2 regions of the Sulfitobacter sp. 1A13421 genome follow, and region 1 is predicted to be linked to the other one. Evidence: riboswitches for the same ligand, from Rfam matches in the RefSeq annotation. Region 1 holds a riboswitch; the other holds the start of a gene.
The links. Region 1 has a riboswitch for cobalamin ahead of ACGYLI_RS07860 (CbtB-domain containing protein). Riboswitches for the same ligand answer to the same signal wherever they lie in the genome.

Region 1 (4,410 bases):
ATCGAAGCGCTGCGCGAGGTCGACAACCTTTCAATCGCGGATTTTGGCACCCGGCGGCGGCATTCCTACCTCTGGCAGGATTGGTGCGTGCAGGCGATGCATGAGGGGCTGGGCGATGCCTTTACCGGCACCTCCAACTGTCGCATCGCCATGATGCGCGAGCTTGAGGCGATTGGCACCAATGCCCATGAGTTGCCCATGGTCTATGCCGCTTTGGCCGAGGATGACGCCGCCCTTGCCCGCGCGCCCTATGACGTGCTGTCGGATTGGCATGATGAGCATGAGGGCAATCTGCGGATCATCCTGCCCGATACCTACGGCACCAAGGGGTTTCTCGATCACGCGCCGGATTGGTTGGCAGGCTGGACCGGCATCCGCGTCGACAGCGGCGATCCGGCCACGGCGGCGCAGACGGCCATTGACTGGTGGCGCGCCCGCGGCGAGGACCCGACGACCAAGCGGGTGATCTTCAGCGATGGGCTGGATGTGGACAAGATCAAGGAGTTGCACGCGCAGTTTGCGGGCAAGGCCAAGGTCTCTTTCGGTTGGGGGACGTTGCTGACCAATGACTTCCGCGGGCTGGTGCCGAATGATGCGCTGGCGCCCTTTAGTTTGGTCTGCAAAGCGGTCAGCGCCAATGGGCGGCCCACGGTCAAACTCTCAGATAACCCCAACAAGGCGATGGGTCCGGTGGATGAGATCGCGCGTTACAAGCGTGTTTTCGGGGTCGGAGAGCAGGCCGCGCAGCAGGTGATCGTCTGACGGTCAGCCTTCGCCAAGGGCGGCCACGGGGAACTCCGCCGTGGCAATCAACCCTTCGGGCTGCCAATCGTAGTGCAGGGTGCCACCGACCGCGCGGGTCAAGGACTGGATGATCCGCGAGCCGCTGTTGCGCGGAGACTTGATGACCTCCGGCCCGCCTGTTTCGCGCCAGACAAACCGCAGGCGGGCAGGCTCCTGAAGGATGGTGATATCGAGCGATACCCGCCCGGTATCGGAACTGAGCGAGCCGTGTTTCACCGCATTCGTCGCCAGCTCGTGCAAGGCCAGCGTCAGGGGGGAAACGAGGCGGTGCGAGATCAGCGGATTCGCCCCGGTGAGGTTGATCTGATCCTCGGTGGCCGAGGTGTAGGCCCGCATGATCGGCCCCATCAGCGTCTCGAAATCCACCTCATGCTGGTCGCTGCGGCCAATCGTGTCGAAATGCGCCGCGCCCAAGGCGGCCAGCCGCTCGATCACCTTGTCGGCAAAGGCCGCCGGGGTCGGCTCCTCACGGGCGGTCAGGCGGACCATCGCAGTCATAACGTTGACGATATTGCGCAGCCGGTGCAGCAATTCGTCATCGGCCAGTTGCCGGTGCTCCCGCTCCACCCGGCGGCGTTCGGAAACGTCGAGTTGCGAGCCGAAGAAGTAGATCAGATTGCCGTCTTCGTCATTGATCGGCCCCAGTTGCAGGGCGTTCAGGAAGCGGCTGCCATCCTTGCGGTAGTTCACGATCTCCACCGTATCGACCCGGCGCGCCAGTAGGGTTTCGCGCACCGCATCGACGCTTTCGCGCGTGGTTTCCGGACCTTGCAGGAAACGGCAGTTCTGGCCCACGATCTCATCCAAACCATAGCCGGTGAGATCGGTGAAAGCGTCATTCACATAGACGATGGGATTGTCCGGCAGGGTCGGGTCGGTGATGCACAGCGGCAGGCGGGCATAGCGCACGACCTTGCCTAGAACGTCTTCGGCCAGGGTCTGCCGAGCGGCGGAGACCGTGTTGTCGTTCATGAATTCCCGCCCCTTGATCGAAACTGGCCGTCAATGTGCCCTGCACGTGGCTTTTGGGTCAACCCGCATACCGGGGGTTGAGCCATATTTATCTACTAAATGCTGTATGCGCCATACGGTTCCGCGAGGTTCGATAAATGCGGCTTGTCAGGAAGGGCCGAAAATGCGTAATTGAAGGTGCTTGGTGTCCCGAAAAGCGCCTTTGGGTGTGGGACCGAAAAGGGAATTCAGTAAGGGGTCGCCAGACCCTGAAGCCGAAGCCGCCCCCGCGACTGTAAGCGGTAAGCCAATGCCCCTCGTGCCACTTGTCCTTTCGGACGGGGAAGGCGGGCAAAGGCCACGACCCGCGAGCCAGGAGACCTGCCAGGCAAATGAAACGCTAGATGCCGTCGGGTGTGACGGTAAGGAGATTGTAGATGACGACGATGATTAAGACCGCCGGTGCCACGCGCAGCAAACTCGTACCGGCGCTGTTTGCCGCCGTATTGGGTGTGGCTCTGATGGCGCTGACCGGCCATGTGCAGGCCGCAGCACTGCATGATGCCGCCCATGACGTGCGCCACGCGACGGGCTTTCCCTGCCACTAAGCGCCGCGTTCGGTATCACTGGGGTCCGGGCTGCCATGCCGCAGTCCGGCTGTCTGTGATTCTGGCTTTCTTTCCATGCCCGCCTCTTGCCGTTTTGCCTGCCTCCGCCCTTGACCGTGTGGGCAGGGCTTTGGCGCATCTTGAGGCTGGCTGATGGCTTGGCCCGCGTTTCGCGCGGCGCTGAGTATCATTTCGCATCTAAGGATCATTGCGATGTTTTCACGTTTTCTGACTTCCGCCCTGTTTGCCGGGGCCTCTGCAGGCCTGTTGACCGGCCTGCTGCAACTCTATTTCGTGCAGCCCGTGCTGCTTCACGCCGAGCTTTATGAGACCGGCGCGCTGGTGCATTTCGGGGCCGACCCCGTCAGCGCGCATCCCGATTTGCCCGGTTTCGATGCCGTCCGCGATGGGTTGAGCCTGATCTTCACCATGCTGACCTATACTGCCTATGCGCTGATCCTTCTGGCCGCGATGAGCCTTGGCGAAGAGCGCGGTGCGGTGATTGATGGCCGCTGGGGCATCCTTTGGGGTGTCGCCGGTTTCGTGGCCTTCCACCTCGCGCCGGGGTTCAGCCTTGCGCCCGAAGTGCCCGGCGTCGCCGCCGCAGACATCACTGCGCGGCAGATCTGGTGGTTCGCCACCGCCGGGGCGGCGCTGGTGGCGCTTTGGCTGCTGGCCTTTGGCAAGGGTTGGGGCGCGTGGATCGGGGCGGCGGTTCTGCTGATGGCCCCGCATGTCATCGGCGCTCCCGAGCCCGAGAGCTTCAGCGGCCCGGTGCCGACCGAGATCGGCGCGCTTTTCGCCGCGCGTGCGCTTGGCATCGGCTTGGCCGCATGGGTGTTGCTGGGCAGTTTCGCCGGGTTCTTTTGGCAACGTGAAGGCGCGCAGAGCGCCTGAGGGAGGTCGAAATGGACAGATCACTGGCGCTTTTCGCCATTGGATTGGTCTTTGGCGGTGGCATCGGTTTTGCCATCGCCGCAAGCAACGGTGTGACCTTCGACGGCCATGACCACGGCGACCCTGCCGCCCATGGCGGCGGCGGGCATACGGCCATGGATCACGGTGGCGCGGATCACGCGCGGATGCACGGCCAGCCCATCGCGCTGGCCGCCGAAGAGGCCCCCAGCCTTGCAATCCGCGTGACCCCCGACCCGATGTCAGGCCACAACCTTTTTGTTGAGACCGAAGGCTTCGCCTTTGCCCCGCAGAATGCCAGCGGCGAAAATCAACCGGGCGAGGGCCATGCCCATGTCTATGTCAACGGTGCCAAGATCGGGCGGCTTTACGGCCCATGGCTGCATCTGGCCGATCTGCCCAAGGGCGAGGTCACGGTAGAGGTCACGCTTAATGCCAATGACCACCGCCCCTTGGCGGTGAACGGTGCGCCGATTACGGCCCGCGAGGTGCTGACGGTTGAATAATCGCACCGCCTCCCCTTTTCATGGCGGGCCGGAGCGCATACCCGGCACGCATAACCCGATGGGACAAGATCAATGAGCGCAACCCTACATGTCTGCATGACCTGCCGCGCCGGTGAGGTGCTGGAGGAAGACGCCCCGCGCCCCGGCGCGCAGCTTCATGCCGCCCTCGACGCCGCAGGCGCGCCAGAGGGCGTGACCATCGTGCCAGTGCAATGTCTTTCCGCCTGTTCGCAAGGGGCCGCCGTGGCGCTGTCTGCGCCGGGCAAATGGTCCTATGTCTATGGCCGCTTGACCAAGGAAGACGCCGCCGACATCCTTGCCGGAGCCGCCGCCTATGCCGCCACCCAAGACGGGCTGGTGCCATGGCGCGAACGCCCGGTCATCTTTCGCAAGCAAAGCCTTGCGCGTATCCCCCCTTTGACCCTGCCGCAGGAGCCTACCGCATGAGCGATCTCGCCAAAATTCCCGTTACCGTCATCACCGGCTTTCTCGGCGCGGGCAAGACCACGTTGATCCGCCACCTGATGACCAATGCAGGCGGGCGTCGCCTTGCCGTTCTGGTCAATGAATTCGGCACCGTGGGGGTGGATGGGGACATCCTGAAATCCTGCGCCATCGACGACTGC
Region 2 (4,410 bases), on a different contig from region 1:
CTTTTGATCGGCGGTGACTTCGCCGTAATTGACGATCACGATGACTTCGGGATCACGCGCGACCACGGCCTCCCAACCGACGGTGGCCCAGCTTTTCTCAAGGTCGTTCATGATGTTCGTGCCGCCCGCGGCCTCGATTAAGGCGTTCGGCATGGCATAGGCCCCGGCGGTGAAAGGCACATCTTCGCCGCTGTCATAGACAAAGACCCGGGGGGCGGTCTCAAGCGGGGGCAGCGCCGTGAGGAATGCGTCGAGCTCGGCTTGGTAGCCTTCGATCAAGCTTTCCGCGCGATCCGAGACGTCGAAGATCGTGCCAAGATTGCGCAGATCGTTGTACATATCCTCCATCGAGGATGGGGCTTTTTGACCGATATGGATGCAGCTTTCGGTGAGTTCGTAGACTTGAATGCCGAAGGGGTCGAGCGTTTCCGGCGTCACCTCGCCGCCGACCTTCATACCGTAGTTCCAACCGGCAAAGAAGAAGTCGGCATCCGCCCCGATCAGCACCTCACGCGAGGGGTATTTCGACGACAGTTCCGGCAGCGCCGCGACACCTGCGGTCATCTCTTGGTCCAGTTTGTTCCAGCCCGAGATGCCGGTATAGCCCACCATGCGGTCTGCGAGGCCGAGCACCAGCATCATCTCAAGCAGGTTCACGTCATTGGCGACCGCAGCTTGAGGCGGGTGTTCAAAGGTGACTTCGCGGTCGCAGCTTTGAACGGTGGTCTGGGCAAAGGCCGATCCGGCGATCATCAGGGCGGCGAGGGTGGTGAGAGTAAGTTTCATAAGAGTTTTCCGTTTCAATCTGGAAGGGCAAAAGAGAAATGCGCCGCGCCGCTGGGGGTGAGCCGCTCGCGCTGCGCGTCGACGCGAAATGTTTTTGAGACGAGATCATCGGTCAGAACCGTATTTGGCGGGCCGAAGCCCTGCGGATAGCCTTCTTTCAGCACCAGCACCTCGTCACAGATGCCATCGGCCATATTGAGATCATGAAGCGAGACGACGATGGTCATGTTCAAACCGCGGATCAGGGACACGATTTCAAGCTGGTGGCGTATATCGAGGTGGTTGGTCGGCTCATCCAGGACCAAGACCTGCGGCTCCTGCGCCAAGGCGCGGGCGACCATGACGCGCTGCCTTTCCCCGCCCGAAAGCGTGCCGACATCGCGGTGGGCGAGGGGGTGCAGGCTGAGCCGGTCCAAGACGCGGTCGATGATCTGCTCATCTTTCCGGCTTGATGACGAAAACGCCGCGCGATGAGGCGTGCGGCCAAGGCGGACGATCTCCAAGACCGTCAGCCCAAAAGACGGCGTCTGTTCTTGCAAGACGGCGGCGATGCGCCGCGCGGCGGCACGGGCGGAGAGGGACCAAATATCCTGCCCGCCCACATGGATTGACCCCGTTTGGGGCGGTTGAAAACGGTAGAGCAGGCGCAAGAGGGTGGATTTGCCCGCGCCATTCGGCCCCAGCACGCCCAGAACGCCGCCCGCTGCGACGGTAAAGGACGTAGGGTGCAGAACCGGCTGGCCCGATTTTCCCGGCGCCCAGCTTACATCCTTTACTGCAAGATCGGCAGCCCTCATGAGACGCGCAGGTGGCTGGGTTTCAGCTCGATCATCGCCGCGGGCACCCGCGCAAGGGTGGATTTGCGCAGTTTGCCGGGGCGGTCCAGCGAAGAGCACCAGCCGTCATTCAATGTGGCATAGTGCCGGGCGAAGGCCACAAGGTCATCGATGTCTTCGTCAGGGTCGATATCACCAAAGAGGTAGGTCGCCTTTGCGCTGGCATGATAGGCCACCGTGCAGGGGCGGTCGCAGCCCGCCATACAGGCCACGCCCGCGACCTCGAAATCCTCGGGGATCGCCGCGCCGGCTGCCGCGATTGCGGCGCTCAGCCTCTGGATCAGGTCAAAGCCCGGGCGGCAATCCGTGCCTTTGTGTTTGCATGAGGTGCAAACCGTAATCCTGTGGTTCTGATGCGTATCCATGTCGCCCTCCGCGAACGCGCGGGGGATCGAGCAGCCATGTTCTACAGCAGGGGAGTTTCCCTGTCGCCATCATGTTCTCCTAACCAGACACCCCGTCTGGGTTGAGTTGCAGTTACGGCCCCTCTCGGTGCCGGTGATGGCAGGTCTCCTGACTCGCGGATCGACGTTCGCCCGAACCTTCCCAAGCCTAAAGCTCAGTGGTTTTTGCCGGGGTCACTCACCGCTCACAGTTGCGGGGGCAGTTACGGTTTCGGCGCGCGCTGCTTGCCTTACCGTATTCCCTTTTCATCCCAGACGCCGCTGCGGCGGCTGGAAACCATCGCCATGATCTGTGGCCGAAGAGCCATGCCGGGTCAAGCTGCTATCCCGCCTCTAGCCCAGGCCCATCGCGCCGGGCGCGCAGCATATCGAGGCTGCGGTTCAGTTCGGGGTTGGTCATGTCGCGGGCGATGACGACGATGCGGGACTGCTGGTCGTCCTTTGGCCAGTCGCGCAGGGGGACGGGCGGGTCGAAAAGATGCTGGACCCCGTGAAAGACAAAGGGGGTGGGGACGTCTTCCAGATGCACGATGCCTTTGACCCGCAAAAGATCGGACCCGCGCAGCCTGGCCAGCGTGTCGAGCCAAAGGTCGAAAGCCTCGGCCGGGATCGGTGCGTCTAGAACGATAGAGGCCGACCCGATCCGTGCATCATGCTGGTGGGTTTGCATTACGGGCGCGGATGCCGAGGGCGCGGCGAAGCCTGAGAGGTTGTCGAGCGGATCCGCCACTGGGACGGGCGTGAGCCATTCCATAACGTTGCCCGCATCAACCGCCCGCCGCATACCGCTGAGCCCCCAGAGCGATGCAATCGGGATAAGCCCGCGTTCGGCCTTGATGACGCGCGCCGTTTGATTAAGGTCGCGCAGCCTGCTTTCAAAGGCGGCGAGCGCTTGCTGGGTCACCAAGTCGGATTTGCTGAGCACCAGCAGGTCGGCCATCGCCACCTGCGAGACGGCTTCGAACTGCTGATCCAGCGTGTCCGGCCCATTCGCGGCATCGACGACTGTCACCACCCCGTCCACGCGGAATTTGCGGGCCAGATAGGGGTCGGCCAAGAAGGTTTGAAGAATGGGGCCGGGATCGGCCAGCCCCGTCGTCTCGATCACAACGCGGTCGAATTGCACGCGCCACGTCTGCCTGCGGCGCTTGAGGTCTTGCAGCGTCCGCGACAGATCCCCCCTGATCGAGCAGCACAGACAGCCCGATTGCATGAGAATGACCTCTTCGTCGGCGGTTTCGATCAGGTCGTGGTCAAGCCCGGCCTCACCGAATTCATTCACGACGACCGCGATTTTGGGGGCCTCTTCGCTTGAGACGATGTGATTGAGCAGCGTGGTTTTCCCCGCGCCGAGGAAGCCGGTCAGCAGAGTAACGGGAATGCGTTTGTCGGTGGCGGGCATGGTTTGTGGGCTCTGCTATGGATAATCTGAGTAACGTTATAACATCACAATATGTGGTGCAACCCGTAGGCCGATGCCCCGAGCTTGCCAAAATCCATGCGCTCAGCGCCCAAATTTTGGCAGGTCCACCTCAAACCGCCCAATCGAAGGGCGTTATTGCTGCGCCGCAGAAAGCGACCTTGGGTTAGGGCTTGTTGCAACGCGCCCTGAAATTGAGGCTGCAGGGGCCTCGCTATGGGGCGGCGCCAAGGGAGTTGTCCGCCAAGGGGGGCATCCGCGCGCGATAACAATAAACGCTGTGTGGAAGAGGCATCATCGCGTCTTTGCTCCTCCGCACACCAAACGGGGATACCGTCATGAAATTTTCCACCAAACGCACAGTCACGGCGACCGCTGCCCTTCTGCTCGCAGGATCAGCCGCCGCTGCGGCCTGCGACGATCCGATCAAGGTTGGCGTGCTGCACTCCCTCTCGGGGACGATGGCCATTTCCGAGACGACGTTGAAAGACACGATGGAGCTTTTGATTGCGCAGCAGAACGCCGCGGGCGGCTTGCTGGGATGTGAGATCGAAGCGGTCGTCGTTGACCCGGCTTCCGACTGGCCGCTGTTCGCCGAAAAGGCGCGTGAGCTTCTCACCGTCTCGGAGGTGGATGTCATCTTTGGCTCTTGGACCTCGGTCTCGCGCAAATCCGCGCTGCCCGTTCTGGAAGAGCTGAACGGCCTGATGTTCTACCCCGTCCAATATGAGGGCGAGGAAAGCTCGCGCAATGTGTTCTACACCGGTGCGGCCCCGAACCAGCAGGCGATTCCGGCCACCGATTATTTCCTTGAGGAACTGGGCGTCGAGAAATTTGCGCTGCTGGGGACTGACTATGTCTATCCCAGAACCACCAACAACATTCTTGAGCAATACCTGCTGGATAAGGGCATTCCCGAAGAGAACATCTTCGTCAACTATACGCCTTTCGGCCATTCCGACTG

Region 2: it holds a riboswitch for cobalamin, as region 1 does, so the genes downstream of both, ACGYLI_RS16255 (DUF1636 family protein) here and ACGYLI_RS07860 (CbtB-domain containing protein) in region 1, are expected to answer to the same signal.

Annotation. Positions count from the first base shown of each region.
Region 1 covers NZ_JBIFFQ010000003.1:220,918-225,327, reverse strand. The annotation lists gene pncB (nicotinate phosphoribosyltransferase) at 1-762, shown strand, start outside; gene ACGYLI_RS07865 (PAS domain-containing protein) at 766-1,776, opposite strand; cobalamin riboswitch at 1,942-2,159, shown strand; gene ACGYLI_RS07860 (CbtB-domain containing protein) at 2,193-2,363, shown strand; gene ACGYLI_RS07855 (CbtA family protein) at 2,577-3,260, shown strand; gene ACGYLI_RS07850 (hypothetical protein) at 3,272-3,784, shown strand; gene ACGYLI_RS07845 (DUF1636 domain-containing protein) at 3,857-4,231, shown strand; gene cobW (cobalamin biosynthesis protein CobW) at 4,228-4,410, shown strand, end outside.
Region 2 covers NZ_JBIFFQ010000012.1:1,738-6,147, forward strand. The annotation lists gene ACGYLI_RS16245 (ABC transporter substrate-binding protein) at 1-786, opposite strand, end outside; gene ACGYLI_RS16250 (ABC transporter ATP-binding protein) at 801-1,583, opposite strand; gene ACGYLI_RS16255 (DUF1636 family protein) at 1,580-1,987, opposite strand; cobalamin riboswitch at 2,108-2,323, opposite strand; gene ACGYLI_RS16260 (CobW family GTP-binding protein) at 2,349-3,428, opposite strand; gene urtA (urea ABC transporter substrate-binding protein) at 3,785-4,410, shown strand, end outside.